Regions from separate parts of the Streptococcus nidrosiense genome, predicted to be linked through region 3. Evidence: predicted binding sites of a transcription regulator. Region 3 holds the regulator's gene; each other region holds the start of a gene.

Region 1 (10,525 bases), 910 kb from region 3:
GTAGATATTATCGAAGCTGGAACTGTTTGCTTGCTTCAAGTTGGAAGTGAACTGGTTGAAGTCTTGCGTAGCCTTTTCCCAGATAAGATTATTGTGGCAGACACAAAATGTGCCGATGCTGGTGGAACAGTTGCCAAAAATAATGCCGTTCGTGGAGCGGACTGGATGACTTGCATCTGTTGTGCAACCATCCCTACTATGGAAGCAGCTCTAAAGGCTATCAAGGCTGAACGTGGAGACCGAGGAGAAATCCAGATCGAGCTTTATGGTGATTGGACTTTTGAACAAGCTCAGCTTTGGCTAGATGCAGGTATCTCACAAGCAATCTATCACCAATCTCGTGATGCCCTTCTTGCTGGTGAAACTTGGGGTGAAAAAGACCTTAATAAGGTTAAAAAACTCATTGACATGGGCTTCCGTGTTTCTGTAACAGGTGGTCTAGATGTAGATACTCTCAAACTCTTTGAAGGCGTTGATGTCTTTACCTTTATCGCAGGTCGTGGAATTACAGAAGCTGCGGATCCAGCAGGAGCAGCGCGTGCCTTCAAGGATGAAATCAAACGAATTTGGGGGTAAACCATGGCACGTCCAATTGGAATTTATGAAAAGGCAACCCCGACACACTTTACTTGGCTGGAACGTTTGAATTTTGCCAAGGAGTTAGGTTTTAATTTTGTCGAGATGTCTATTGATGAACGTGACGAGCGTTTAGCCAGACTTGACTGGAGTAAGGACGAGCGCTTGGATATTGTCAAAGCGATCTATGAGACTGGAGTTCGTATTCCTTCTATCTGTTTTTCAGGTCATCGTCGTTATCCATTGGGATCAAATGATCCAGTTCTAGAGGAAAAATCTCTGGAACTCATGAAAAAATGTATCGAATTAGCTCAAGATTTGGGAGTTCGTACGATTCAATTAGCTGGTTACGATGTTTACTATGAGGAAAAGTCACCCCAGACACGCCAACGTTTTATCAAAAATTTGAGAAAAGCTTGTGACTGGGCTGAAGAAGCTCAGGTGGTACTTGCTATTGAAATTATGGATGATCCTTTCATCAATAGCATCGAAAAATACTTGGCTATAGAGAAAGAAATTGACTCTCCATACCTCTTTGTCTATCCAGATATTGGTAATGTATCTGCCTGGCATAATGATGTCTACAGTGAATTTTATCTCGGCCACCATGCTATTGCAGCTCTCCATCTCAAGGATACTTATGCAGTGACAGAAAGTTCAAAGGGCCAATTTCGAGATGTACCTTTTGGGCAAGGTTGTGTCAAATGGGAAGAAGCTTTCGATATTTTAAAGCAAACCAATTATAATGGTCCTTTCCTAATCGAAATGTGGTCTGAAAATTGTGAAACTGTAGAAGAGACACGCGCAGCCATTCAAGAGGCCCAAGCCTTTCTCTACCCACTTATTAAGAAAGCAGGTCTGATGTAAGATGAATCAAGTAATTAATGATATGCGTAAACGAGTCTGTGATGCCAATCAATCATTGCCAAAACATGGACTTGTTAAATTTACCTGGGGCAATGTATCGGAAGTCAATCGCGAACTCGGTGTCATTGTTATCAAACCATCAGGTGTAGATTATGACGAATTGACACCTGAAAATATGGTGGTAACTGACCTGGATGGCAAGGTTCTAGAAGGAGATCTAAGACCATCTTCGGACCTTCCGACTCATGTGCAGTTATATAAGGCTTGGCCAGAGATTGCTAGTGTGGTCCATACCCATTCGACTGAAGCCGTTGGTTGGGCTCAGGCAGGTCGTGATATTCCTTTCTACGGAACAACCCATGCAGACTACTTCTACGGTTCAATCCCTTGCGCTCGTAGTTTGACTAAGGATGAAGTAGAAGTAGCCTATGAAAAAGATACTGGCCTAGTTATCGTAGAAGAGTTTGAACGTCGTGGTCTCAACCCTGTTGAAGTACCAGGGATTGTCGTACGTAATCACGGTCCATTCACCTGGGGCAAAAACCCAGAGAATGCTGTCTATCACTCTGTTGTACTAGAGGAAGTATCTAAGATGAATCGCTTTACAGAGCAAATCAATCCAAGAGTTGAACCTGCTCCTCAGTACATCCTAGAAAAACACTACCAACGTAAACATGGACCAAATGCTTATTACGGTCAAAAGAAATAAGAAATTGAATTGAAAAGAGGCTAGGACATTTCGATCCAAGCCTCGCTTTTGTAGTTGTCAGTATCCACTGTTAGGAGTTTACAGCATATAATTGCAAAGTCTGTACGAATGTGATACCATTATAAAGTTGTTTTGGAAGCGATTGACAAATAGAGGAGTATGAATTATGGTTTTAGATAAGGCGAGCTGTGACTTGCTTCAATATTTGATGGATCAAGAAACGTCCAAAACGATTATGACGATTTCAAAAGATCTGGCTCAATCTCGAAGAAAAATCTACTATCACATTGATAAAATCAATGATGCTTTGGACGATGAGAATTTGCATATCATCAGTCTGCCTCGGATTGGTATTCACTTAACCGAGGAACAAAGAGAAGCTTGTCGTCAATTATTAGACGAAGTTGATTCTTATGATTACATCATGAGTGCCAACGAGCGGATGCAGCTGATGCTCCTTCTGATTGGTATTTCTAAAGAGAGAATCACGCTTGAAAAACTCATGGAATTAACAGAAGTCTCTCGAAATACGGTCCTAAATGATTTAAATACTATTCGTTACCAGCTGACATTAGAGCAGTATCAAGTAACGCTTCAAGTTAGTAAATCTCGCGGTTACTATCTAAATGCACATCCTCTTAATAAAATCCAGTATCTTCAATCCCTTCTCTATCATATCTTTATGGAGGAAAATCCAGCCTTTGTTGCTATTTTAGAGGAAAAAATCAAGGAACGATTAGACGGTGAGATGCTTCTTTCCGATGAGGTCAATCAATTTCTTAAAAAACAGGTTCCATTGGTTGAGCAGGATTTGGGGAAAAAAATAAACCATCATGAAGTCACTTTTATGTTACAGGTCCTCCCCTATCTTCTACTTGGATGTGATACCGTTACTCGTAATCAGGACAAACACCAAGAAATTGAGCAAGAGTTTTCATTGATTCGAAAGAGAATTGAATATCAGGTATCCAAAAAACTAGGAGAGCGCTTGTTTGAAACGTTTGGAATCTCATTTTCAGAATTAGATAGATCTCTGTTAGCCATTCTTTTGTTATCCTATCGAAAAGATCGAGACATCCATGCAGAAAGTAAAGATTTTCAGCATTTGAGAATGGCTTTAGAAGAGTTTATTTGGTATTTTGAATCCCAAACCAGAATGGAGATTGAACAGAAAGAAGACTTATTGAGGAATCTTGTGATTCATTGTAAGGCGCTATTATTCAGAAAGAACTATGGTATTTTTTCAAAAAATCCTTTGACACGTCAGATTCGTTCTAAGTATAGTGAACTTTTCGTAATTACAAAAAAATGTGCAGAAGTGTTAGAAGAAGCTTGGCAGATTCGATTGACGGATGATGAGATTGCCTATTTGACTATTCATGTTGGAGGTTTTTTAAAGTATACTCCATCGATTCAAAACAATACCAAGAAGATTTATATTGTGTGTGATGAAGGAGTGGGCGTCTCTAAACTTTTACTCAAACAGTGTCGCTTCTATCTTCCAAATGAACAGATAGGAGCAGTCTTTACAACTGAGCAGTTCAAAAGCGTAGAGGATATTACTCAGGTTGATTTACTAATCACAACCAACGATGAACTTGAGAGTCGTTTCCCGGTTTTAAAGGTAAATCCTATACTTGAGGCAGAAGATATTTTACGCATAACAGACTTTATGAAGAATAAGGTCCTCAGAAAAGACGGTCGAACCTTCAAGGAAAATCTATCAACCATTATCGGCACCTATATATCTGATAAACATGCAGCGACAAAATTACAAGAAGAAATTCAACTTTTAATCAACCAAGAATTAGTCATCCAAGCTTTTTTAGATGAATCATAAACATCACAGTCCAATGATGAACACAAACCTGTGTTTTTCTTGGTCTTTTTTAATATATCGGTCGGTGTTATACTAAGTATGAAATAAATACTTGAACAAAATATGGAGGATTTCAAATGCCAAACGTAAAAGAAATTACGAGAGAATCATGGATTTTAGCTACTTTCCCAGAGTGGGGAACATGGTTGAATGAAGAAATCGAAGAAGAAGTCGTGCCTGAAGGCAACTTCGCCATGTGGTGGCTAGGCAACTGTGGTACTTGGATTAAGACACCAGGTGGTGCTAACGTTGTCATGGACCTTTGGTCAAACCGTGGAAAATCAACCAAAAAAGTGAAAGATATGGTTCGTGGACACCAAATGGCAAATATGGCAGGTGTTCGTAAATTGCAACCAAACTTGCGTGTTCAGCCAATGGTTATTGATCCATTTGCAATTAACGAACTAGATTACTACTTGGTTTCACACTTCCACAGTGACCATATCGACCCATACACAGCTGCAGCAATTCTCAACAATCCTAAGTTAGATCATGTTAAGTTTATCGGTCCTTACCATTGTGGACAAATCTGGGAAGGCTGGGGTGTTCCAAAAGAACGCATCATCGTTGTGAAGCCAGGTGATACTATCGAACTAAAAGACATGAAGATTCATGCGGTAGAATCATTTGACCGTACTTGCTTGGTAACTCTACCAGTAAATGGAGCTGACGAAACAGGCGGCGAACTTGCTGGGTTGGCTGTTACAGATGAAGAAATGGCTCAAAAGGCTGTTAACTATGTCTTTGAAACACCAGGTGGAACCATCTATCATGGAGCTGATTCTCACTTCTCTAACTACTTTGCAAAACATGGTAAAGACTTCAAAATTGATGTTGCTTTGAATAACTATGGTGAAAACCCAGTAGGTATCCAAGATAAAATGACTTCTATCGACCTTCTTCGCATGGCAGAAAATCTACGTGCCAAAGTCATTATCCCAGTTCATTATGATATCTGGTCTAACTTCATGGCTTCTACCAATGAAATCCTAGAACTTTGGAAAATGAGAAAAGATCGCTTGCAATACGATTTCCATCCATTTATCTGGGAAGTTGGTGGTAAATACACTTATCCTCAAGACCAACACTTAATAGAATACCATCACCCACGTGGTTTTGATGACTGCTTCGAACAAGACTCAAATATCCAATTCAAAGCCTTGCTTTAATATAAAAATTTTTTCTGGAGGTTATCCGTATGTTGCACGATACGGATAATTTTCATATAATAGTACAAATAGAATATGTGATAGACCTATCACCTCAAAGAGAAAGGAAATTCTATGTCAAATCTATCTGTTAATGCGATTCGTTTTCTAGGTATTGACGCTATCAATAAAGCTAACTCAGGTCACCCAGGGGTGGTTATGGGAGCTGCACCGATGGCATACAGCCTATTCACTAAAGAACTTCGTATCAATCCAGCTCAACCAAACTGGATTAACCGCGACCGTTTTATTCTTTCAGCTGGTCATGGTTCAATGCTTCTTTATGCCCTTCTCCACCTTTCTGGTTTTGAAGATGTGAGTATGGATGAAGTGAAGAACTTCCGTCAATGGGGCTCTAAAACTCCAGGTCACCCAGAATTTGGTCATACAGCAGGGGTTGATGCAACAACAGGTCCTCTAGGACAAGGGATTGCGACTGCGACAGGTTTTGCACAAGCAGAACGTTTCCTTGCAGCTAAGTACAACCGTGAAGGTTATAACATCTTTGACCACTACACTTACGTTATCTGTGGAGATGGTGACTTGATGGAAGGTGTCTCAAGCGAAGCTGCTTCTTATGCAGGCTTGCAAAAGCTTGACAAGTTGGTTGTTCTTTATGATTCAAATGATATCAACTTGGATGGTGAGACAAAAGATTCATTCACAGAAAGTGTTCGCGATCGTTACAATGCCTACGGTTGGCATACAGCCTTGGTAGAAGATGGAACAGATTTAGAAGCTATTCATGCTGCTATTGAAGAAGCTAAGGCTTCAGGCAAACCATCTTTGATCGAAGTGAAAACTGTTATTGGTTATGGTTCTCCAAACAAACAAGGGACTAACGCTGTACACGGTGCTCCTCTTGGTGCAGACGAAACTGCTGCAACTCGCCAAGCCCTTGGTTGGGACTACGAACCATTTGAAATCCCAGCAGAAGTTTATGCTGATTTCAAAGAAAATGTTGCAGACCGTGGTGCATCAGCATACGAAGCATGGACAAAACTTGTCGCAGATTATAAAGAAGCTCACCCAGAACTTGCTGCAGAAGTGGAAGCAATCATCGAAGGGCGCGATCCAGTTGAATTGACTCCAGAAGACTTCCCAGCTTTAGAAAATGGCTTCTCTCAAGCAACTCGTAACTCAAGCCAGGATGCTTTGAATGTAGTAGCTGCTAAATTGCCAACCTTCCTCGGTGGATCAGCAGACCTTGCTCATTCAAATATGACTTACATCAAAACTGATGGACTTCAAGATGATGCAAATCGCTTAAATCGTAACATCCAATTTGGTGTTCGTGAATTTGCAATGGGTACTGTCTTGAACGGAATGGCTCTTCACGGTGGACTTCGTGTTTATGGTGGAACATTCTTCGTATTCTCAGACTATCTTAAGGCAGCAGTTCGATTGTCAGCTCTACAAGGTCTTCCTGTAACTTATGTCTTCACCCACGATTCAATCGCAGTCGGAGAAGATGGTCCAACTCACGAACCAATTGAGCACTTGGCAGGTCTTCGTGCGATTCCAAACCTCAATGTTTTCCGTCCAGCAGATGCGCGTGAAACTCAAGCAGCTTGGTATCAAGCAGTGAAGAGCGAGAAAACACCAACTGTTCTTGTCTTGACTCGTCAAAACTTGACTGTTGAAGAAGGAACAGACTTTGACAAGGTTGCGAAAGGTGCTTATGTTGTCTATGAAAATGCAACTGACTTTGACACTATTTTGATTGCGACTGGTTCAGAGGTTAATCTTGCTGTTGCAGCTGCTAAAGAATTGGCAAGTCAAGGTGGCAAAGTTCGCGTAGTCAGCATGCCATCTACAGATGTATTTGACGTACAAGATGCAGCCTACAAAGAAGAAATCTTACCAAATGCAGTTCGTCGCCGTGTGGCAGTTGAAATGGGAGCAACTCAAAACTGGTATAAATACGTTGGTCTTGATGGAGCAGTTCTTGGTATTGATACCTTTGGAGCATCTGCCCCAGCACCAAAAGTTTTAGCAGAATATGGATTTACAGTTGAAAACTTAGTAGAACTTGTAAACAACTTGAAATAAGAAAAATCAGGGCATTTGCTCTGGTTTTTTTATTGACCTAAAATCAAGGTGCAATCTTGTAAAAACAAGTGAAATTTGATATAGTAGTTTTATCTGAATTACAAAGGAGAAAAAATAATGGGTGGGAATTTAACATTCTTGATTATGCTTGTTTTGATGTTCGGCTTGATGTTCTTCATGCAACGTTCTCAAAAAAAACAAGCTGAAAAACGTATAGAGAGCCTCAACAAACTTCAAAAAGGCTACGAAGTAATCACTATCGGTGGTCTCTACGGTACAGTCGACGAAGTTGATACTGAAAACAAAACGATTGTACTTGATGTAGACGGAGTATACTTGACTTTCGAATTAGGTGCAATTAGAACAGTTTTGCCAGTCAAAGAAGCTGTCACACCTGAAGGTGCAGTTATCGAAGAAGGCAGTGCTATTGAAGAATAAAACGGGGTGGAATGCATTCCCGTTTTTCTATAAATGAGAGGAACAATGATGAAAAAAGTTGTCTTTGTCTGTCTTGGCAATATTTGTCGTAGTCCCATGGCGGAATTTGTAATGAAATCCCTGACCGATAAATATGAGATTCAAAGTCGTGCGACTTCTTCCTGGGAACATGGTAATCCAATCCACAAAGGAACGCAAGGAATCTTTCGAAGTCATGGTGTTCCTTATGATACTTCAAAAACTTCCCAACAAATTTCTAAAAAAGATTTTGAGTATTTTGACTATATCATTGGGATGGATGAGTCTAATCTCACTAATTTGCGTCAGATGTGTCCACAGGATCAACAATATAAGATACAGCCTTTTGCATCTGAAAGCGTTCCAGATCCCTGGTATACAGGTGATTTTGAAGAAACTTATGACCGAGTTTTAGCTGGTTGCCAGGCTTGGTTAAGTCGCTTAGAAAATGAGAGTGAACATGGAAAATTTAAAAAAACTCTATGAAAAATATAGCGTCTATTTAACACGTCCCCGTTTAGAAATTGCGACAGTGATCGTCATTGTTGTCTGTGCAGGTCTCGTATTTCTGACCAATCTTCCAAAACAGGGCGTTCTTAAGCTTGATAACGATGCTATTATTTATGACGGGAGCCTAGTTCGTGGTAAGATGAATGGTCAGGGCACTGTTACCTTCTCAAACGGTGATACCTATACTGGAGAATTTAGCAATGGTGCCTTCAATGGTAAAGGTACCTACCAAGCTAAAGCAGGTTGGGTATATGAGGGAGCCTTTGTAAATGGCCAAGCTGAAGGAAAAGGAAAACTGACTACCGAACAAGAAGTAGTCTATGAAGGGGACTTCAAACAAGGTTTATTTCAACAAGCACAATAACCTCCTCCTAGAAGGAGGTATTCTTCCAGAATGACAGAAAGCGCTTACATGGAAATTAAAACGGCTTACAAGACTGTTTTACAACTAAGTTTGTGAAAAATAAAACTTTTATGGAATAATTCACAAACTTTAAGTGAAAAAGTGCATGTGTGGGTATATTTGAAATTGTTTTCACAAACAAATAAAAAAAGTTTGTGAAATGTATATGAAACTGTTTACAAATGTTTAAAAAAGAGTTATAATGAACTTGTGAAAAAATTAACAAAGGACTTACAATCCTTGAAAGCTATGGAGGAAAATATGGCTGATAAAAAAACTGTAACACCAGAAGAAAAGAAACTCGCTGCTGAAAAGCATGTCGATGGTTTGGTGCAAAATGCTTTAGTTGCCCTTGAAGAAATGCGTAAACTCGACCAAGATCAAGTCGATTATATCGTAGCAAAAGCTTCAGTTGCAGCACTTGATGCTCACGGAGAATTGGCTTTACATGCCTTTGAAGAAACAGGACGTGGAGTATTTGAAGATAAAGCAACTAAAAACCTATTTGCTTGTGAGCACGTAGTAAACAACATGCGCCACACTAAAACAGTTGGTGTTATCGAAGAAGATGATGTAACAGGATTGACTCTTATCGCTGAACCAGTTGGTGTTGTTTGTGGTATCACTCCAACAACAAACCCTACTTCAACAGCAATCTTTAAAGCGTTGATTTCATTGAAGACTCGTAATCCTATTGTCTTTGCATTCCACCCATCAGCTCAAGAATCATCAGCTCACGCAGCTCAAATCGTTCGTGATGCAGCGATTAAAGCAGGTGCTCCTGAAAACTGTGTACAGTGGATTACTGAACCATCTATGGAAGCAACTAGTGCATTGATGAACCACGAAGGTGTTGCAACTATCCTTGCAACAGGTGGTAATGCCATGGTTAAAGCGGCATACTCATGTGGTAAACCAGCTCTTGGGGTAGGTGCCGGAAACGTTCCAGCTTATGTTGAAAAATCAGCTAACATCCGCCAAGCTACTCACGATATTGTAATGTCTAAATCATTTGACAATGGTATGGTCTGTGCATCTGAACAAGCGGTTATCATTGATAAAGAAATTTACGATGAATTTGTAGCAGAGTTCAAATCTTACCACACTTACTTTGTAAACAAAAAAGAAAAAGCTCTCCTTGAAGAGTTCTGCTTCGGTGTAAAAGCTAACAGCAAAAACTGTGCTGGTGCAAAATTGAACGCTGACATCGTTGGTAAACCAGCAACTTGGATTGCAGAACAAGCAGGATTTACTGTTCCAGAAGGAACAAACATTCTTGCTGCAGAATGTAAAGAAGTTGGTGAAAACGAGCCATTGACTCGTGAAAAATTGTCACCAGTTATCGCAGTTTTGAAAGCTGAAAGCCGTGAAGATGGTATTGCTAAAGCCCGTCAAATGGTTGAATTTAACGGTCTTGGACACTCAGCTGCCATCCATACTGCTGATGAAGAATTGACTAAAGAATTTGGTAAAGCTGTTAAAGCTATTCGTGTTATCTGTAACTCACCTTCTACTTTCGGTGGTATCGGGGACGTTTACAATGCCTTCTTGCCATCATTGACACTCGGATGTGGTTCTTACGGACGTAACTCAGTTGGGGATAACGTTAGCGCCATTAACCTCTTGAACATCAAAAAAGTCGGAAGACGGAGAAATAACATGCAATGGATGAAACTTCCTTCAAAAACATACTTTGAACGTGATTCAATTCAATATCTTCAAAAATGTCGTGACGTTGAGCGTGTCATGATCGTTACTGACCACGCTATGGTTGAGCTTGGTTTCCTTGATCGTATCATCGAACAACTTGACCTTCGTCGCAATAAGGTTGTTTACCAAATATTTGCTGATGTAGAACCAGATCC
Region 2 (10,525 bases), 720 kb from region 3:
AGTGTATCAGCACTACAGGGATTAGTTTTTATCATGGAGGGTAAGCTTGAGTCAGCTAAAAAGCACTTGCAAACTTTACTTGAAAATACAGATAACTCAATGATTAGAACAATTTCTCAGTTATACCTTCTTCAAGTAACCTTGCTAGAAGGAGATAATAAGAAAGCGGAAGAATATGCAAGCATTCGAGGAGTCAAATCCTTTTTATCTCTAAAAACAGCAGATATGCAGGTCATTCAAGCTTGGTATCAATTTAAGGTAAAGAAAGATGTAGTTCAAACTCACAAGGCTATGAAGATTGCTAGACAGAAAATGAATAGCAGCCGAATGCTGCGGGATGAGAAAGCCTACTACCAGCAGTGGTTAGATGAGTTGGAACAAGCCATACAGGAAGAAGAGACTCAGGTTAGCTGAGAAATAGAAAAGGGAGCTGTCCGATGCTTCAGAAATTTAAGCGGTTATTTAGTAAGAAATCCCAAGAATCTCAAGAACGTGAGTCGTTTCTTCCCCGAAATCGCTTTGCGGATCTAGATTTCGAGCGAGTATTGAAGTCAGGAACTCGTTGTTGTGTTGATGAAGATGGGCACTATGTTGAGGATGGTAAAATCACATTATTTGAATTTTCTATAGACTTTGCAGAATTTGAGTTCATAGGTGATTTCAAAATTGAGGAGGAAGATCAGTTTAAGCAACTATTAGCTCGTTTGAATAGTTTTGACAATGCCATTCAGTCCCATTTGGAAAGCGAGTTGCAACAACCTATCCCTCAGTTTGCCAAGAATCTCGGCTATACTCAGAAGAGGTGGGAGAAAACCTTTTACTTCCATCCTTGGATATTAAGTTTTGATGAAAATCCTCCTAATCTTCGCTATGTTGCAGATTATGTCAATGATGAGTTTACGGTTTATTTTGCTAAAAAACATGGCAGATGGCAGGCGTACTGGGATGCAGAGTGCCAAAAGGAAATAGCAGAAGGCTAGTTCGGTCTTTTACAGACTCTAGTTGTTATCATAGGAAAGAGTAAACATCATGGAATTCTTGAATAAAAAGTTCGATTTCACAGGCTGCAAAATTGCTCTATTTTGTGGAGATAAGCTACTGACGATTTTGCGTGATGACAAGGAAAATATCCCTTGGCCCAATATGTGGGAGTTGCCAGGTGGGGGCCGTGAAGGGGATGAAAGTCCTTTCGAGTGTGCGGCACGTGAAGTTTATGAAGAAGTGGGAATTCATTTAAATGAGGATTGCCTGCTCTGGAGCAAGGTCTATCCCAGCATGCTCTTTGAAGGTCAGCAGTCTGTCTTTATGGTTAGTCAGATAAGTCAAGAACAATTCGACAAGATCAACTTTGGAGATGAAGGACAGACTTACAAACTGATGAGCATTGAGGAATTTCTCAATTCTAAACAGGCAGTGCCTCAGCTACAGGCGAGATTGAGGGATTATTTGGAGGAGAGTTTATGATAAGACTTGAACGAGCAGGAACAGAGGATTTAGAAACCATTATTGCCATTCAAAGAGCTAGTTTTAAAGCAGTTTATGACAAATATCAAGATGAATACGATCCTTATCTGGAGGACCGTGAACGAATTAAGTGGAAACTAGTCGAGCGTCCCAATAGCTATTACTACTTTGTGAAAGAAAACGAAGATAAAATCGGATTTCTACGAATTCAGACCAATGACGAGTTAACGAAAGCTTGGGTGGGAACGGCAGCGATTTTGCCCCAGTATCAAGGAAAAGGTTATGGCTCTGAGGGATTGCGCCTGCTAGAAGAGGAATTTTCAACCGTTAGACAATGGGATTTGTGTACGGTGTTACAGGATGCAGGCATGGTTGCTTTTTATGAGAAAAACGGTTACCGTCAAACCCATATCGAGCCTGAAAAAGAAGGTATGGATATGGTCTACATGAAAAAATTGATAGAGAAATAGAAAGGATGGTTCGGTTAAATTTCTAAACTGAACCTGCCCTAAACACGGTGCCAAAAAGATAAACTTCTCTTAGAAACAAGCGTCTTAAGAGAGTTTCCTATTTTGGCTTTGTGTTTTAAGGGCTTGGTATCTTAATGATGGAAACATGGCAAGAATTAAAAGTTACAGTGAAGCGTGAGGGGGAGGAGTTGGTTTCCAACCTTTTGATCGAGTTAGGCGCCCAAGGGGTTGCAATTGAAGATAGCATGGACTATGTGGGAAATGTGGACCGCTTCGGTGAGATTTTCCCAGAAGTCGAGCAACAGGAAGAAATCGTGGTGACTGCCTACTACCCTGACACAGTTGATGTAGCAGTGGTTGAGGCAGATTTGCAGGCTCATTTAGCAGAATTGACAGACTTTATGGATCTAGGAGAAATCAAGATTGGCACGACTGCCTTGGCTGAGGAAGACTGGGCCGACAACTGGAAGAAATACTATGAACCGGCACGCATCACCCATGACCTGACCATCGTACCGTCATGGACGGATTATGAAGCGACTGCTGGCGAGAAAATTATCAAGCTAGATCCAGGGATGGCCTTTGGGACAGGAACTCACCCGACGACCAAGATGAGCCTTTTTGCCTTGGAGCAGGTCCTTCGTGGTGGCGAAACAGTGCTAGATGTGGGGACAGGTTCTGGTGTTCTTTCTATTGCTAGTTCTCTTCTTGGTGCCAAGGAGATTTTTGCCTATGATCTCGACGATGTGGCGGTTCGTGTCGCTCAGGAAAACATTGAGCTCAACCCGGGCATGGAAAACATCCATGTAGCCCCAGGCGATTTGCTTAAGGGTGTGGAGATTGAAGCAGATGTTATCGTGGCTAATATCTTGGCGGATATCCTCATTCATCTGACAGAGGATGCTTATCGTTTGGTTAAGGATGAAGGTTATCTCATCATGAGTGGCATTATCAAGGACAAGTGGGACATGGTGCGTGAGTCGGCTGAGTCAGCAGGATTTTTCCTTGAAACTCACATGATTCAAGGGGAGTGGAATGCCTGTGTCTTCAAGAAGACCAAGGATATTTCTGGTGTGATTGGAGGCTAGCATGCAACAGTATTTTGTAAAAAGTCTTGCCACATCACCAGTCACCATCGAGGACAAGGAAACCAGTAAGCACATGTTTCAGGTGATGCGCTTGAAAGAAGACGATGAAGTGACATTGGTCTTTGATGATGGCATTAAGCGTTTGGCGCGTGTGGTAAATGTAGAGGCTCGTCAGTTTGAGGTAATTGAGGAATTAGCTGACAATGTGGAACTGCCAGTCCAAGTAACCATCGCATCTGGCTTTCCCAAGGGAGACAAGCTGGAGTTCGTCACTCAAAAAGTGACAGAGCTAGGTGCTAGCCAGATCTGGGCCTTCCCTGCTGACTGGTCCGTTGCCAAATGGGATGGCAAAAAATTGGGCAAAAAGGTTGAAAAATTAAAAAAAATCGCCCTTGGAGCAGCCGAGCAAAGCAAGCGTAACTTCGTTCCAAGCATCACCCTTTTTGAGAAAAAGGCAGATTTTCTAGCACAACTGGACCAGTTTGACCGCATCGTGGTGGCCTATGAAGAGTCGGCTAAAGAGGGAGAGGCAGCTGCCCTCATCCAAGCTGTTGCTGGACTGGAAAAAGGAGCAAAACTTCTCTTCATCTTTGGTCCAGAAGGTGGCCTTTCACCTGCGGAAATAGAAAGTTTTGAGGCTAAAGGAGCTGTTCTGGCAGGACTTGGGCCTCGTATTCTTCGAGCAGAAACAGCCCCGCTTTATGCCTTATCAGCCATCAGTGTATTACTAGAATTAGAGAAATAAGAGGAAGAAGATGGAACAAAAACACCGTTCAGAATTTCCTGAAAAGGAACTTTGGGATTTAACAGCCCTATACCAAGACCGTGAGGATTTCTTGCGTGCGATAGAGAAGGCGCGTGAAGACATCAATCAATTTAGCCGTGACTACAAGGGAAATCTTCACACTTTTGAGGATTTCGAGAAGGCCTTTGCAGAATTGGAACAAATATACATTCAGATGAGTCATATTGGCAATTACAGCTTTATGCCTCAGACGACAGACTATGGTAATGAAGATTTTGCCAATATTGCTCAGGCTGGGATGGACTTTGAGACAGATGCCAGCGTAGCTTTGACCTTCTTTGATGATGCCTTGGTAGAAGCAGATGAAGAAGTCTTGGATCGTTTGGGTGAATTGCCACATTTGACGGCCGCCATTCGTCAAGCCAAAATCAAAAAAGCCCACTATCTTGGGGCTGATGTGGAGAAGGCCTTGACCAATCTGGGTGAAGTTTTCTACAGTCCACAGGATATCTATACTAAAATGCGAGCTGGGGACTTTGAAATGGCCAATTTTGAAGCCCATGGAAAAACCTATAAAAACAGTTTTGTGACCTATGAAAACTTCTATCAAAACCACGAGGACGCTGAGGTTCGTGAGAAATCCTTCCGTTCTTTCTCAGAAGGACTACGTAAGCACCAAAATACGGCAGCTGCAGACTACCTTGCTCAAGTCAAGTCTGAAAAACTATTGGCAGATATGAAGGGATACGGCTCAGTTTTTGATTATCTTCTGGCTGAACAAGAAGTAGACCGTGCCATGTTTGATCGTCAGATTGACCTCATCATGAAGGACTTTGCGCCAGTTGCTCAGCGATATCTCAAGCATGTTGCCAAGGTGAATGGTCTTGAGAAGATGACATTTGCTGATTGGAAATTGGACTTGGATAGTGCTCTGAATCCAGAGGTTAGCATTGATGATGCCTATGATTTGGTCATGAAGTCGGTAGAACCTTTGGGACAAGAATATTGTCAGGAAGTTGCTCGCTATCAAGAAGAACGCTGGGTGGACTTTGCTGCCAATAGTGGCAAGGATTCTGGTGGCTATGCAGCTGATCCATACCGTGTGCATCCTTATGTTCTCATGAGCTGGACAGGTCGTTTGAGTGATGTCTATACCTTGATTCATGAAATCGGGCATTCTGGTCAATTTATCTTTTCAGATAATCACCAAAGCTATTTTAACGCCCACATGTCGACCTACTATGTCGAAGCACCATCAACCTTTAATGAATTGCTTTTAAGTGATTACTTGGAACATCAGTCTGACGATCCACGTCAAAAACGTTTTGCCCTTGCTCACCGCTTGACAGATACTTACTTCCATAATTTCATCACCCACCTCTTGGAAGCAGCCTTTCAGCGTAAGGTTTATACACTGATTGAAGAAGGGGAAACCTTTGGAGCAAGCAAGCTCAACAGCATTATGAAGGAAGTTTTGACAGATTTCTGGGGAGATGCTATTGAGATTGATGATGATGCGGCCTTGACTTGGATGCGCCAAGCTCACTATTACATGGGCTTGTATAGCTACACCTACTCTGCCGGTCTTGTAATTTCAACTGCTGGCTATCTCCATCTGAAACAATCAGAAACTGGAGCTGAAGACTGGCTCAATCTCCTCAAGTCAGGAGGTAGCAAAACACCACTTGAGTCAGCTATGATTATTGGAGCCGATATTTCAACAGATAAACCACTCCGTGATACCATTCAATTCTTGTCAGACACGGTTGATCAAATTATCGCCTACAGTGCCCAGTTGGGAGAGTAAAATCATAAAAGTGCAACAATAGAGCTATATTGTTGAGATTTTAGAATGACATTTATTTCATAAAGTTTGCTGAAGACTTTGTCTTCAGACTCTGCATCATTATAGATCTATCGGTTGGATTTTATATCTTGTCGTGGGCGATTAGACTAGGGGAAAATACTTAGAAAAGGACGGAGATGCTAGTGCGTGTCAATAAAAAACTTAGCTTGTTTATCATTGGAATTGCTATGCCGATTTTGTTTATGATTTGGAAATTCAGTCAACCTGTTCTTCCAAAAACTTATCAGGAGGCTGTTCAGTATACTAAAGCAATCAATATGAAAGAAATGCGCTCCAAACTTGCAAATGGCGACGAGTTTGTCGTCTACATTGGAAGAGAATCCTGTCCTTACTGTCAAAAGTTTGTGCCCAATTTGGCTCTAGCGATTCAAAAAAGTCACCAGACGGTCTATTATTTGGATAGTGCTTCTGATGAAAAGGATGAGATTACAGCCTTTGCAAAAGAAATGGATATCCAAACGGTTCCGAATCTTTCAGTCTATCAAAATGGTAGTAAATCACGCTATTTAGAGCAGGGGAGTACTGCTAGTCTTGAAGAAATACTGTCATTTTTAAAGAATGAATAGTTCTGAAGAATTCTTATAAATGATAAAAAATGACTCCGAAAATTGGAATCGTAGAGATGAAAAAAGAGGTTGGATTTTTTTCCAACCTCACTTTCTTAATCTTAATGGAATTGCATACCACCATCAACGATAATGGTTTGACCTGTAATGTAGTTTGAATCTGGTCCAGCAAGGAAGCTAACTGCTGCAGCTACATCTTCTGGTTCAGATAGGCGTTTCAATGTAATATCTTTTGCGAATGTTTGCATACCCCACTCGTCGTCTTTTCCTGCATTTTTTCCAACTTCATGAGCGATATCATACATCATTGGTGTTTTAACGATACCTGGAGCATAGGCGTTGACAGTGATACCTGACTCTGCTAAATCACGCGCCAATGTTTGAGTAATACCACGAACAGCGAATTTTGTACCGCCGTAAACAGTCAAGTTTGGATTTCCGACAACACCTGCTTGAGAAGTAGCATTGATGATTTTACCACCGTGACCAAGTGCTTTGAACTGAGCTTGAGCAGCTTGTGCTCCCCAAATCACACCACCGACGTTAATAGCAAATGTGCGAGCGAATTGTTCCTCTGTAATTGTATCCAGAGGTGTAGTAGGAGCGACACCAGCATTGTTTACAACAACGTTCAAGTCTCCGAAATGATCGACAACTTTTTGGAAAGCTGCAGCAACTTCTGCTTGTTTAGACACATCAGCTACAACAGCAAAAGCTTTATCTGCTGACAATTCAGCAACTGCTTTCTCAGCTGTTTCAGCGTTGTAGTCTAAAACTCCAACCTTAAAACCATCTTGAACTAAGCGTTTTGCGATTGCAAAACCGATCCCTTGACCTGCACCTGTAACGATAGCTACTTTAGACATATGATTCCTCCTCGGTATCTGTGATACCATTCAAACGTTCATAAAAGAACAGCAAAAGGTTTATAAGTGAGTCGTGATAGGTTTCTAAAAGAAGTCCTATCACGTTTTAGTATACACCTTTGTGAAATTTGTGTCAAACAAATACTTGGTTTTTGGAAAAAATTAACCCTCTAAGAGTGAAAAAAAATCTGAGACTAACATATTTATCTCTTATAATGAAGATAGCTAGAAAAGAATGTTGTATAATAGATGTGTATGATTGGAGGTAGGCAGATGTATCCAGAATTGAAAAGAAAAGTAGTAGAAGAAGAACCGAGTTATCGTCAAGAAGAAATCCTGTGGTTGCTTGAGCACTTAGGGGATACTAGTCCAGAGATTCGCGATGAATTGGTTTTTACTAGTCTGGCTAGAGGGATTCAAGAAGAGTTATTTACCAAGGAGCAATTTCAGTTGATCGCTGATGTGATTGTTTCTGATGGTGGACTAGATAAAGAGCTTGATAAGATCGGAGTTCTCACGCTTGAACGTTCTTTTAGGGCACTTATTTATGCCTATCTCTTATCTGCTGATGGCAATCAACACTCTCTTTTTTATCGAGAGCTAAAAACTGATATCAGAAATACGTTGCTCGATCAAGGGTTGCACTACCTTGAAAAAGAAGAGGATACGACAGGTTTTTCAAGTCAATATGGTTGGGTGCATGCTTTTGCTCATGGGGCTGATCTTTTGACTGAAGTTGTTTGTCATCCAGACTTTCCTAAAAACAGAGTTCATGAAGTATTTGACATACTTGGCCAACTATTTAAAAGAATTACGATTCGGTTTATAGATGATGAGGACTGGCGCTTGGCCAGAGTCCTTTACGAACCTATTTTGCAAGGAAAGGTGGAGCAAGCGACACTGGCTTCTTGGATAAAATCACTTGATTTCCCGATAGAAGAGAGGGAAGATTTTTATAAATTTTCCAATTTCAGATCCTGTCTCTTAGAAGTCTATGTTCAACTCGACCAGAGAAATAGTTTACAAGATGACTTGAAAGAAGCTATTCAATCTTTCCAATATTAGATTTTGATTATCAAATGTGAAAACTTGCACAAAAGTTCCAAGCACATTTCTTGAAACCCTTTCCTTCTTCTGATAGACTAATACATAGTTTGAAAAAAGGAGATTTAACATGAAAAAATTTGTTGCTGAATTAATCGGTACTTTTATGCTTGTGTTCATTGGAACAGGAGCTGTTGTTTTTGGAAATGGTGTTGAAGGACTTGGACACCTTGGAATTGCTCTTGCTTTTGGTTTGGCAATCGTAGTCGCAGCCTTCTCAATCGGAACTGTTTCAGGTGCTCACTTGAACCCAGCTGTTTCTATCGCTATGTTTGTAAACAAACGTTTGTCATCTTCAGAGCTTGTAAACTACATCCTTGGTCAAGTGGTTGGTGCTTTCTTTGCGTCAGCAGCGGTATTCTTCCTCTTGTCTAACTCAGGAATGTCAACTGCAAGTCTTGGTGAAAATGCCTTGGCAAATGGTGTAACTGTCTTTGGTGGTTTCTTGTTTGAAACAATTGCAACTTTCTTGTTTGTTTTGGTGATTATGACTGTAACTTCAGCAAGCAAAGGTAATGGTGCAATCGCTGGTTTGGTAATTGGTTTATCATTGACAGCTTTGATTTTAGCTGGCTTGAACATCACTGGACTTTCAGTAAACCCCGCTCGTAGCTTGGCACCTGCTATCTTGGTAGGTGGCGCAGCTCTTCAACAAGTTTGGATTTTCATCCTTGCACCAATCGTTGGTGGAGTTCTTGCAGCTCTTGTTGCTAAAAACTTCCTTGGAACTGAAGAATAATTGAAACTCAAAAAGCCCTGCTCCTCAGCTTGAGGAACAGGGCTTTTTCGTATTATACTCTTCGAAAATCTCTTCAAACCACGTCAGCGTCTATCTGCAACCTCAAAACAGTGTTTTGAGCTGACTTCGTCAGTCTTATCTATAACCTCAAAGCAGTACTTTGAGCAATCTGCGGCTAGCTTCCTAGTTTGCTCTTTGATTTTCATTGAGTATGAGTTTAACGGTTGTCAATTTTCTCTGGATAGAGATCATGTTGGAAGAGGCGTTGTTCTGCCAATCCTTCATACTTGGTTCCAGGTCTACCGTAGTTGTAGTAAGGGTCGATTGAAATACCACCGCGAGGTGTAAATTTCCCCCAAACCTCTAAGTAGCGAGGATCTAGCAAGTTGACCAAGTCTTTTCCGATAGTGTTGATGCAGTTTTCGTGAAAATCTCCATGGTTTCGATAGCTAAAGAGGTAGAGTTTGAGGGATTTTGACTCGACACAGAGCTTGTCAGGAATGTAGGAAATATAAATCGTTGCAAAGTCTGGCTGAGCGGTAATTGGACACAGTGAGGTAAATTCAGGGCAGTTGAATTTGATGAAATAGTCATTTTCCACATGACGATTGTCAAAGGATTCCAGGACTTCTGGTTGATAGTCAAAGATATAGGTTGTTTCTTTATTGCCCAGTAGGCTTAGGTTCTTCATTTCTTCTTGTTGTGACATGATTTTTTCTTTCTAATCTTAAACACCACGTTGGTTGTCGTAGAGGAGGGTATGGAGTTGAGGAAGGACGCGGACATTGCCCCAGCTATCGTCGGCAGCGACACGTTCCCAGAGTTCTTTGAGGCGGTCCAGTTGGTCTTGGACAATATTGCCTCTAGCCTTGGGCTCAGGATTTCCTGCCGATAAGAAGAGGACATCTGGTTGGTAGCGTTCTTGAATACCTTTGGCAAATGCCAGATCTGCATCATCAAAGACAGGGATTTTAAAGGTTACTTTGTCTGGGTCTAGTTGGGAAACGATAAAGTCCAAGGTCTCAAAGTTGACTTCCATCTTGGAGGAAGGAGGTTTAGGACTCAGAGTGACTTGGTCGATATCTTTTAACCAATTTTGCCAGCGGGATCCCTGGGTCTCAACAGCTAGAGTGACCCCACGTTCCTTGAGTTTGGTGACCAGTTGAGCCATATTGGCTGCTAGGATAGCAGGATTTCCCCCAGATAGGGTGACATAGTCGTAGCTTCCTAGTTTATCTAACTCAGCGATTACTTCATCAGCTGTCATGCGAGTTGGTTTTTCAGAACCATCCCAAGTAAAGGCAGAGTCGCACCAGTCGCAGTGGTAGTCGCAACCAGCAGTGCGGACAAACATGGTTTTTTGGCCGATAGCACGACCTTCGCCTTGAAAGGTAGGGCCGAAAATTTCCAGAACTGGTAGTTTGAGGACACGTTCCTTAGTCATCTAACCACTCCCGTCTAAACTCTGCAAAGGCAGTCGGAGTTTCATAGAGGCGAACATATTCCAAACGGAGACCGCGCTCTTCTGGCAACTCTTGGCTCATGGTTTGGAAAATCCAGTAAACCATATTTTCAGCAGTCGTATTCATGTAGGGCAGGGTTTCATTGAGATAGCG
Region 3 (10,525 bases):
CAAAAGCAACCTGATATTGAGTCTCTTGTAAATCACTAAATACGAACTCTTTGGGATCAACCGCACCTGTCGCAATTTTACGAAGTGCAGCATTAAAAATATCTGATAGGGTTAACTTTTCATCAGCTATGATTTCTTTCGTTTGTTGGTAAAAAGTCGAATCTGCTCTAAAATTAACTGGTTGAGTACTTGCCATGATTAATACCTCTTTGTAAAGATGCTTTGTAAATACATTTTATCATCTTTAGATTTGAAATTCAACGAAAAGCTCCTTTAACAGAAAAGGAGCTATCTTGTATTTTATTGGTGTACAGCTTGTGCTGCTGTGATTAGTGTAAGTTTGAAGACGTCATCTGAGTTACATCCACGAGAAAGGTCATTAACTGGTTTGTTCAAACCTTGCAATACTGGACCAACTGCTGCAAAGCCACCGAGACGTTCTGCCATCTTGTAGCCAATATTTCCTGCTTCGATACCTGGGAAGATAAAGACGTTTGCTTGTCCAGCAACCTTGCTTCCTGGTGCCTTGAGAGCAGCTGTTTCTGGAACGAAGGCAGCATCAAATTGCAATTCCCCATCGATTTCAAGGTCAGGACGAAGATCATGAGCAATCTTAGTTGCTTCAACGACCTTATCAACGCTTTCACCAAAACCAGAACCTTTAGTTGAATAGCTTAGCATAGCAATTTTTGGTTCAATACCAAACATCTTAGCTGTAATTGCAGAGTTAATCGCAATTTCTGCCAAAGCTTCAGCGTCAGGATTGATATTGATGGCACAGTCACCAAAGAGGTAACGTTCAGTACCACGAACCATGAGGAAGGCACCTGAAGTACGACTAACATTCGGACGAGTTTTAATGATTTGAAGGGCTGGGCGAACAGTTGCCGCAGTAGAGTGAATAGCTCCTGAAACCATTCCATCTACCAAGCCCATGTAAACCAACATAACACCAAAATAGTTCACGTCTTTAACCAAGATTTCACGAGCTTCTTCTTCAGTCATTTTTCCTTTACGACGTTCTACAAGAGATGTTACCATTTCTTCAAATTGAGGATAGTGGGCTGGGTCGATGACTTCATAACCATCCATGATTCCTTCGATTTCAAGATAAATTTTAATTTTGTCAGGATTTCCTAGTAAGACGGGAATAACTTCTGTTTCTTTTACGATGCGTTTTGTAGCTTGAAGAATACGTGGTTCTTCACCTTCTGGCAAGACAATACGTGCATTTTTACCAACTAGGTTGGCTTTTAAACTTTCAAAAACTTCCATGAGTTTTGACTCCTTTTAAGATAAATTATTATTTGATAACTGAGTTATAAGAGTGTTGAAATCATCCGGCAGCGGACTTTCCATCTCCAACTGCTCTTCAAGAAAAGGATGATAAAACGATAAGTAATGGCAATGCAGAGCTTGACGCTCTATGCCATGTTCAAGACTACCACCATAGAGGTCATCGCCAAGCAAAGGGAAACCGATATGGGAGAAATGAACACGAATCTGGTGTGTCCTTCCCGTATGTAGTCGAATATCAACTAGATGAATATTGCCATAAGACTGCACTATGCGATAGGAAGTATGGGCATATTTACCACCTTTTGCCACTCGCCTAGTGATAATGGAATCTTCGTCACGGGCAATCGGGGCAATGATTTCACCTTGAGGTTTCAGAAAACCATCTCCTTTAACGAGTGCAAAATAGCGCTTTTCAATGGCTTTCTTTTGCAACTGCTTGTCTAGTCTAGCATGAGCATAACCATGTTTAGCAAAAAGCATGAGACCCGAAGTATCGCGATCTAGTCTGGTTACAATGTGAACCTGCTGATTTTCATAGTTCTGTTTCACATAGTAGCCCTTGATAAAATTAGCGATGGTATTGGAATGATTGACACTAGGAATCGAGGCCACACCAAAGGGTTTGTTTAGAATTAAGAAATGATCATCTTCAAACAGAATATCCAGTGGATAATCAATTGCTTCCAGTGTCTCAAAACCTTCCTCAGGAGGAATGTCGATGACAACCACATCCCCAATATCTAAGAGATAGGTTGCATTTTGTGGATGACCGTTTACGCGAATATCTCCACCTCGAAACTTGATTTTGGCCAGCAATCCTTTAGAGACTTCATGCTTTTTCAGAAAAGTCTTTACCTTGACGTGTTCGTCAGCAATAAATTCAAACCTCATTCATCCACCTCACCAATAAAGGCATCTTTGACACGATTCCAAAAACTAGTATGGCTTGGTGTTGCTACAAAATGAATCTTATGATGGTCTATCTGGTATTCTATTCTTTCAATATTACGATAAGAATAAATGCTATTGTCAACAGAAAGCGTATGATAGTCATTACGAGTTGGTATCAATTCTATCTTATCCTTCTTAGGCACAATGATAGAAGAACCTAAGGTTCTGTAGACACGATTGTTAAGACTCGCAATTTCTGTCAATTGTAGGGCCTCAATAGTAGGATGTAAAACAGCTCCACCAAGAGATTTGTTATAGGCTGTACTCCCAGTTGGCGTCGATACCGTTAGGCCATCTCCTCTAAAACGTTCAAATGGCACGTGGTTAATGATAATATCGGCAACCATGGTCCTATCAGATCTCCGAATGCTAGCCTCATTCAAAGCACGGAAAATTTTCACTTCTCCATTTCCCAAAAAAATCTTTACATTTAAAAGCGGGTAAGACACACGAGCCCCAGTATCCAACTGTAAATTAGTAAGCAATTGATCTAGTTCAAAATCACGGTAGTCCGTATAGAAACCCAAATGACCCGTGTGAACACCAACGAAGCGAACCTTATCCAGCTGGTCTTCATACTTGTGAAAAGCAGACAAAAGCATCCCATCCCCACCTATGGAAATCACGATATCGGGATGTTTATCATTTAATATAAAGTTATTCTTTTTTAATCGATCTCTTAATTCATATAAGACTCGTTGACTTTGAGGTTTGCGATTAGCGATTAGATCAATTCGTTTACCTGTATTCTTCATCGGTATCGTCACTATTACCTACCCCGTCATTTAACTTTCTATGCAATGGATCAAAGAGTGCCTGTGCTTCCTGGATATCATCACGAATTTTACTCATTTCTTCATCCAATTGGTGAGATATCCTTGCTGTGATTTCCAGACGTTTCTTAATTTCTTCTGGAAAATCCCCTTGATATTTATAATTGAGAGAATGCTCGATGGTAGCCCAGAAATTCATAGCCAAGGTACGAATCTGAATCTCCACCAGAATCGTTCTTGCCCCATTGATCGTATCAACTGTATACTCAATAATCAAATGGTAAGAACGATAGCCTGAAGCCTTTCGATGAGTAATGTAGTCACGTTCTTGTACCACTCTCATGTCTTGCCTCTTACGAAGGATGGCAACAACCTCGCTCACGTCATCTACAAATTGAACCATGACGCGTAAACCTGCAATATCTTGCAAGTCCTGTTCCAACGTATCGTATCCAATCCCTCGACGAGCCATTTTTTCTTTTATACTTTCGATCGGTTTGACTCGACCAGTTACAAACTCAATTGGAGAATGTTTATTTTGTTTGCGGTATTGTTTTCGAATACCTCGGAGTTTTATCTTCAGCTCTCCGACAGCCTGAATGTAAGGATCTAAAAATTCTTCCCATTCTGTAATCATATATCTTTTTCATCCAATTCTCTATACACTCGATTTATCTAGTTTTTGATTTTCTAGAAAAAATCTTATACAATAAATACAATGCTTATTATACCATACAATCGCTTTCAAAGATAAGGAAAAAGTAAAAAAAATGAAACATTTAGAAATTGAAATGAAAACACTTCTAAACAAGGATGAATATCAAAGATTGCAGGAGCACTTTTCAGGAGTCACACCTATTACACAAAAAAATTACTACCTAGACACGCCTGATTTTTACCTTCGCAAACATAAAATCGCTATGCGCATTCGTACTTTTGAAAATAGTGCTGAATTGACCATAAAAATCCCACAAAAAGTCGGAAATATGGAGTATAATCAAGGTCTCAGCCTTGAGGAAGCAAACCATTGTCTTAAAGAATGTAAACTTCCACAAGGAATGATTCTTGACGAATTGACTAGCCGTGGACTTTCAACCAGTGGCTGGGTAGTTTTAGGTTGCCTAACTACTGTTCGCTACGAAAAGCAAACTCCGATCGGACTCATGGCACTTGATCAAAGCGAATACTTTGATATTGTTGACTATGAGCTTGAATTAGAAGTGGAAGATGGCAACCAAGGTAGTCTTGATTTCCAAGAATTTTTACAAGCCAATGAAATCCATTACAAAAAAGCTCCTTCAAAATTGGTTCGTTTTATAGAAAATATGAAAAAATACTGAAATAATCTTCTTTTTTTGATAAAATAAAAGGGATGAAAAATAATAGAATCTGTTGTAGAGAGCATTTATCACTAAAAGTGTTTCACTACAGCGATTCACTTAGTTTAAAGAGGACGGTTTATCGATGTCAGATACAAAAAACATGAAACTTTTCGCACTATCTTCCAACCAGGAAATTGCTCAAAGAATCGCAGATGCTGCAGGTGTTCCACTTGGAAAAGTATCTTCACGCCAATTTTCAGATGGTGAAATCCAAGTTAACATCGAAGAAAGTGTTCGCGGATATGATGTTTATATCATCCAATCAACTAGTTATCCAGTAAATAACCACTTGATGGAACTCTTGATTATGGTTGATGCTTGTGTTCGCGCTAGTGCTAATACTATTAACGTAGTACTTCCATACTTCGGCTACGCTCGCCAAGATCGTATCGCTTCTTCTCGCGAACCACTTACTGCAAAACTAGTTGCAAATATGTTGGTGAAAGCTGGAGTTAGTCGTGTATTGACTCTTGACCTCCATGCCGTTCAGGTTCAAGGATTCTTTGACATTCCTGTAGATAACCTTTACACAATTCCACTTTTTGCAAAACATTACTGCGATAAAGGTTTAACTGGTTCAGATGTGGTTGTTGTTAGTCCTAAAAACTCTGGTGTAAAACGTGCGCGTAGTCTTGCAGAATACCTTGATGCTCCGATTGCTATCATTGATTATGCACAAGATGATTCTGAACGTAGCCAAGGTTACATTATCGGGGAGGTTGAAGGTAAGAAAGCAATCTTAATCGATGACATTCTGAACACTGGCCGTACCTTCTCTGAAGCTGCTAAAATTTTGGAACGCGATGGTGCTACTGAAATCTACGCTGTATCCAGTCATGGATTGTTCGTTAACGGTGCTGCAGAGTTATTAGATGCAACAAATATTAAGGAAATCTTGGTTACAGATTCTGTTTTGACAGAAAGTAGAAAACCTAAAAACGTGCAATACATCACTGCTAGCGAATTGATTGGTGATGCTATGGTTCGTATTCACGAAAGAAAACCAGTTAGTCCACTATTTAAATAGAAATTAGGTGAGTTTTTGATTTATTTGGATAATGCTGCAACGACTCCGATGTCTTCAGTAGCTATCTCAGCAATGACTCAAGTCATGCAAGAAACTTATGGTAACCCTTCTAGTATTCATGGCCATGGGCGTCAAGCAGGTAAACTATTACGAGAAGCTCGTCAAGAACTAGCAAGTTTACTAGGAACAAAGCCACAACATATCTTCTTTACCACTGGTGGTACTGAAAGCAATAATACTGCTATCATCGGCTACTGCCTTCGCCATCAAAATCGTGGGAAGCACATTATCACTACTGCGATTGAGCACCATGCTGTTCTAGAACCCATCAAATACTTGGTTGAAAATTTCGGTTTTGAAGTGACTATTTTACAGCCTGAACATCAAGAAATCACTGCAGACCAAATCAAAAATGCACTGCGTGAAGATACCATTCTTGTTTCTACTATGTTTGCCAACAATGAAACTGGTACACTGTTACCTATTGCTGAAATTGGTGAGGTTCTAAAAAATCATCCAGCCGTCTATCATGTCGATGCAGTTCAGGCAGTCGGTAAATTAGAAATACTTCCCGAAGAATTGGGAATTGATTTTCTCAGTGCTTCTGCACACAAATTTTATGGTCCAAAAGGAGTTGGTTTTCTCTATGCTGCATCTACAGATTTTGATTCCTACCTTCATGGTGGTGATCAAGAGCAGAAAAAAAGAGCAGGAACAGAAAATCTTCCTGCCATTGTAGGAATGGTAGCAGCTCTAAAGGATGATCTTGAAAACCAAGCACAAAACTTTGAAAATGTTCAACAACTAAAAGACACCTTCTTAAAGGAAATGGCTGAGACAGACTATTACCTCAATCAAGGAAAAGACCAGCTACCTTATGTCCTTAATATTGGATTTCCAGGTCAACGAAATGATCTACTACTCCTTTGTCTGGATCTTGAAGGGATTTCTATTTCAACTGGTTCTGCTTGTACTGCAGGCGTCGTTCAGGTTAGTCATGTTCTTCAGGCTTTCTACGGAGAGGACTCTCCTCGCTTACACGAATCCGTTCGCGTCAGCATTTCACCTCAAAATACAGAGCAAGAAATAATCACTCTCGCACAAACTCTAAAAGAAATCATTGGAGGTTAACTCAATGGCATTCGAAAAAACCATTAGTCTTAAAAATTGCCGTTATGATTACACACTTAGCCCAACCGTCAAAAAGTTCACTCTAAAAGATAACACTTTTTTTGAAACTAAGGTTGGTAACTATGAACTAACACGTCTTCTTGAAAAAGTTCCAAATAGTGGGGAAGGTTTCCAACTTAAGATTATCATCAACAAAGACTTAACAGGTGCAAAAATCAACATCACTGATAAATTTGGTCTACGTTTAGTCGATATCTTTAAGTCAGAAGAAACTCATATCCACCAAGAGAAATTTTACTTCTTGATGGATAGTCTTGTTGAACGTGATGTCTTTACTAAAAGCGAAAGATAGAAGGCAATTATGTTTCGATTAACTTACAAAGACACCTATCAAGTCGATCGCGTTTTAGAATACGAAGATTATGAAGCACTCATGCTATCACTTTCAGGTTGTGTGACTCTTCCAGATACTACTGTCATTACTTCTCTGACCTATAATGGAAAAGAAATCTATCAGGGGCTTCTGGGAAATCTCTATCGTTTTCTATCTCACTATGATTTTACGAAGATAAGCTAAGATTTTTCTTAGTTTTTTCTTGTTTTTGTTGATTTTTTCACAATCTTTCTATAAAATAGTATTTAGAAAGGTTGTGATTTTGTGAAAGAAAAACAGTCTGCTATTCCAAAAGCAACAGCAAAGAGACTTTCTCTTTATTATCGTATCTTTAAAAGATTTCATGCAGAAAAAATTGAAAGAGCCAACTCAAAACAAATTGCCGAGGCCATTGGTATTGACTCTGCTACTGTTAGACGAGATTTTTCCTACTTTGGTGAACTTGGTCGTCGTGGATTTGGCTACGATGTCAAAAAACTAATGACGTTTTTTGCTGATCTTCTAAATGATAATTCTATTACAAATGTTATGTTGGTGGGTATTGGTAATATGGGGCACGCTCTCCTTCACTACCGTTTCCACGAACGAAACAAAATGAAAATCATTATGGCTTTTGATTTGGATGATCATCCTGAAGTTGGGACAAAAACTCCTGATGGAATCCCAATTTATGGAATTTCCCAAATCAAGGATAAAATAAAGAATGCAGATGTTAAAACTGCAATCTTAACAGTTCCGAGTGTCAAATCACAAGAAGTAGCTAATCTCCTTGTCGAAGCAGGTATTAAAGGAATTTTAAGCTTTTCACCCGTTCATCTCCAACTACCAAAAGATGTGGTAGCTCAGTATGTAGATTTAACTAGTGAATTGCAAACTCTCCTCTATTTCATGAGAAAAGAGGATTAGAAAGCGAAAGCATTTATGAAAAAACCAGTTATTGGGATTACAGGAAACGAAAAAGCTCATCCTGATGATGAGCTTATGATGAGCTATGCTGCGAAAGGCTTTGTTGAAGGAGTCAAGGAAGCTGGGGGAATTCCCATTATCCTACCCATTGGTGATCAAGAAATGGCTAGTTACTACATTGGCTTGATTGATAAACTCATTTTAACTGGTGGACAAAATGTCGATCCAAAGTTCTATGGTGAACCTAAAACGATCGATAGCGATGACTACTACCTTCAAAGAGATATTTTTGAGCTAGCTCTTATAAAAGAAGCCATTAAACAGAAGAAACCCATTTTTTCTGTTTGTCGAGGCACCCAGCTCTTTAATGTGGCTATGGGAGGAACTCTTTATCAAGATATTGAAGACCATTGGCAGGATACTTCAGCCGAGTATACAACTCAACGTTTAGTCACCGAGCCTGATACTATTCTTCGAGAAATCTATGGAGAAATCTCCCATATCAACTCTTTCCACCATCAGAGTATTAAGGACCTAGCTCCAAATCTCAAGGTTGTAGCTCATGATCCTAAAGATGGAATTATCGAGGCTGTTACAACAACGGATGGTTTCCCTTACCTCGGTGTTCAATGGCATCCAGAATTTCTCTTTGAAAATCGCCCCAAAGATAAAACACTTTTCGACTATGTCGTCAATGAATTGTAAAACCTGTATCACATACAGGTTTTTTATACCAGTTCCGTCTTCTCACGGTAACTAAAATAATCGGAGTGTGAGACAATTAGATGGTCTAATAAGACCAAACCCATTAATTCGCAGGCTTCTTTAACAAGCTTCGTAACATGGTCATCATTTCTACTCGGCATGACAGCACCAGATGGATGATTATGAACCAGAATCACAGATGTTGCCATATGCTTCAAAGCATAGTGGAGAATTTCCCTTGGTTCCGCAATACTTCTAGTAGCTGAGCCGATAAAAATGGTTTGCTGATGAATGATTTGATTTTGAGTATTAAGATAGAGCGCTACCAGGTGCTCTTGTTTTTTATCTCCCAGTTCAGCTTGCATCTTTTTAGCCAGTCTTTGACTACTGAGGATACTCTCTGCCTCCATGGTTTCTTGTTTGTGAATACGACTTCCTAGCTCTATCATAGCTTGCAACTCAATAGCTTTCACTCTACCGATACCTGATAAACTCTGTAGTTCTTGCAGAGTCATTTTTTTCAAATCAGTTAAGCAATTTAATTGATTCAATACTTTTTGTGCAATTTCAAAAACAGTAGATTGACGAGTCCCTGTTCGTAACAAAATGGCTAGTAACTCCTGATTACTCAAACTCTCTACTCCTTCTGTTACCAAGCGTTCCCTTGGTAAGAGCGAATCTTCTTGAAAAGAAATACTATACATAAAAATCCTCCTCACTTAATTATTCGTGAGAAGGATTTATAATTCGATAAAAACTAGTTATTTTTAGATTTTTTCAAGAGCTAGTCGCAAATCTTCAATCAAATCATCAACATTTTCAAGACCGATTGAAAGACGAATTTGATTTTTAGTTACTCCTGCTGCTTCTAGATCTGAGTCAGACAACTGAGCATGTGTTGTAGTTGCGGGATGAACTACCAATGATTTAGCATCTGCTACATTGGCTAAGTTTGAAAAGATTTCCAAGTTGTCAATCACCTTACGAGCTTCTGCTTCACCGCCTTTAACGTGGAAGGTAAAGATTGAACCTACACCTTTTGGTAGGTATTTTTCAGCCAAAGCATGATATGGATTATCTGGGAGTTTTGGATAGTTGACTTTTTCAACCTTTGGATGATTAACAAGGAAATCAACAATTTTCTCAGCGTTTTGAACATGGCGTTCTACACGGAGAGAAAGTGTTTCAAGACCTTGCAAAAGCAAGAATGAGTTAAATGGTGAAAGGGCAGCTCCCATATCGCGAAGCAATTGCACGCGAGCAGCAACGATAAAGGCTGCAGCACCTACATCTCGAGTATAGCTTAAATTATGGTAGCTTGGATCTTCATTGACGAATTGAGGGTATTTACCTGAAGCTGCCCAGTCAAACTTCCCGCTATCAACGATAACACCACCAATAGTTGTACCGTGTCCACCGATAAACTTAGTTGCTGAGTGAACCGCAATGTCAACACCATGAGAAAAGACATTGATAAGATAAGGTGTTGCAAAGGTATTGTCTGCAACCAAAGGAATCTGATGTTTATGAGCAATTTCAGCTATTTTTTCAATATCAGGAATGTTGATGACTGGATTTCCCAAGGTTTCAATCAAAACAAGTTTGGTATTATCTTTAATCGCTGCTTCTACTTCTTCTAGATTATCGATATCAACAAAAGTTGTGGTGATTCCATAGCGAGGAAGGGTTTCTTTCAAAAGGTTAAAGGTCCCACCGTAGATAGTTGAAGCTGCAACCACGTGGTCTCCTGCATGAGCAAGTCCAAGGATAGTATAAGTAAGAGCCGCCATCCCTGATGCAGTAGCAAGTGCACCTACTCCACCTTCCAGTGCTGCGATACGCTCTTCAAAGGCTGAAGTTGTTGGGTTAGTGATACGGGTGTAAATATTACCAGCTTTTTGAAGGGCAAAAAGATCTGCACCTTCTTGTGTATCTTCAAATACAAAAGATGTTGTTT

What was found. Region 3 encodes Rex, which represses fermentation and respiration genes when NADH is low (regulators of the CRP and FNR family bind a similar motif). Its sites were predicted from a motif close to TTGTGAANTANTTCACAA; they were not measured.
Region 1: adhE (bifunctional acetaldehyde-CoA/alcohol dehydrogenase) is a predicted target of Rex. The motif match lies at 8,869-8,886, and genes of this name have one in related genera.
Region 2: AAFQ93_RS03405 ((S)-acetoin forming diacetyl reductase) is a predicted target of Rex. The motif match lies at 7,186-7,203, and genes of this name have one in related genera.

The regions. Positions count from the first base shown of each region.
Region 1 is NZ_CP152419.1:504,735-515,259, forward strand. Features, by position in the region: gene AAFQ93_RS02520 (3-keto-L-gulonate-6-phosphate decarboxylase UlaD) at 1-576, shown strand, start outside; gene AAFQ93_RS02525 (L-ribulose-5-phosphate 3-epimerase) at 580-1,443, shown strand; gene AAFQ93_RS02530 (L-ribulose-5-phosphate 4-epimerase) at 1,445-2,152, shown strand; gene AAFQ93_RS02535 (transcription antiterminator) at 2,319-3,992, shown strand; gene ulaG (L-ascorbate 6-phosphate lactonase) at 4,109-5,200, shown strand; gene tkt (transketolase) at 5,315-7,291, shown strand; gene yajC (preprotein translocase subunit YajC) at 7,409-7,729, shown strand; gene AAFQ93_RS02555 (low molecular weight protein-tyrosine-phosphatase) at 7,778-8,233, shown strand; gene AAFQ93_RS02560 (MORN repeat-containing protein) at 8,208-8,621, shown strand; gene adhE (bifunctional acetaldehyde-CoA/alcohol dehydrogenase) at 8,922-10,525, shown strand, end outside.
Region 2 is NZ_CP152419.1:694,756-705,280, forward strand. Features, by position in the region: gene AAFQ93_RS03365 (M50 family metallopeptidase) at 1-414, shown strand, start outside; gene AAFQ93_RS03370 (hypothetical protein) at 438-980, shown strand; gene AAFQ93_RS03375 (NUDIX hydrolase) at 1,030-1,464, shown strand; gene AAFQ93_RS03380 (GNAT family N-acetyltransferase) at 1,461-1,934, shown strand; gene prmA (50S ribosomal protein L11 methyltransferase) at 2,072-3,022, shown strand; gene AAFQ93_RS03390 (16S rRNA (uracil(1498)-N(3))-methyltransferase) at 3,024-3,767, shown strand; gene pepF (oligoendopeptidase F) at 3,778-5,574, shown strand; gene AAFQ93_RS03400 (thioredoxin domain-containing protein) at 5,751-6,200, shown strand; gene AAFQ93_RS03405 ((S)-acetoin forming diacetyl reductase) at 6,302-7,066, opposite strand; gene AAFQ93_RS03410 (DUF2785 domain-containing protein) at 7,340-8,131, shown strand; gene AAFQ93_RS03415 (MIP/aquaporin family protein) at 8,241-8,909, shown strand; gene queF (preQ(1) synthase) at 9,127-9,618, opposite strand; gene queE (7-carboxy-7-deazaguanine synthase QueE) at 9,637-10,353, opposite strand; gene queD (6-carboxytetrahydropterin synthase QueD) at 10,346-10,525, opposite strand, start outside.
Region 3 is NZ_CP152419.1:1,411,462-1,421,986, forward strand. Features, by position in the region: gene AAFQ93_RS06670 (hypothetical protein) at 1-196, opposite strand, end outside; gene pta (phosphate acetyltransferase) at 301-1,275, opposite strand; gene AAFQ93_RS06680 (RluA family pseudouridine synthase) at 1,291-2,190, opposite strand; gene AAFQ93_RS06685 (NAD kinase) at 2,187-3,005, opposite strand; gene AAFQ93_RS06690 (GTP pyrophosphokinase family protein) at 2,989-3,660, opposite strand; gene AAFQ93_RS06695 (CYTH domain-containing protein) at 3,794-4,363, shown strand; gene AAFQ93_RS06700 (ribose-phosphate diphosphokinase) at 4,488-5,432, shown strand; gene AAFQ93_RS06705 (cysteine desulfurase family protein) at 5,448-6,563, shown strand; gene AAFQ93_RS06710 (DUF1831 domain-containing protein) at 6,568-6,915, shown strand; gene AAFQ93_RS06715 (DUF4649 family protein) at 6,925-7,140, shown strand; gene AAFQ93_RS06720 (redox-sensing transcriptional repressor Rex) at 7,222-7,863, shown strand; gene AAFQ93_RS06725 (gamma-glutamyl-gamma-aminobutyrate hydrolase family protein) at 7,879-8,568, shown strand; gene radC (DNA repair protein RadC) at 8,592-9,272, opposite strand; gene AAFQ93_RS06735 (O-acetylhomoserine aminocarboxypropyltransferase/cysteine synthase family protein) at 9,336-10,525, opposite strand, start outside.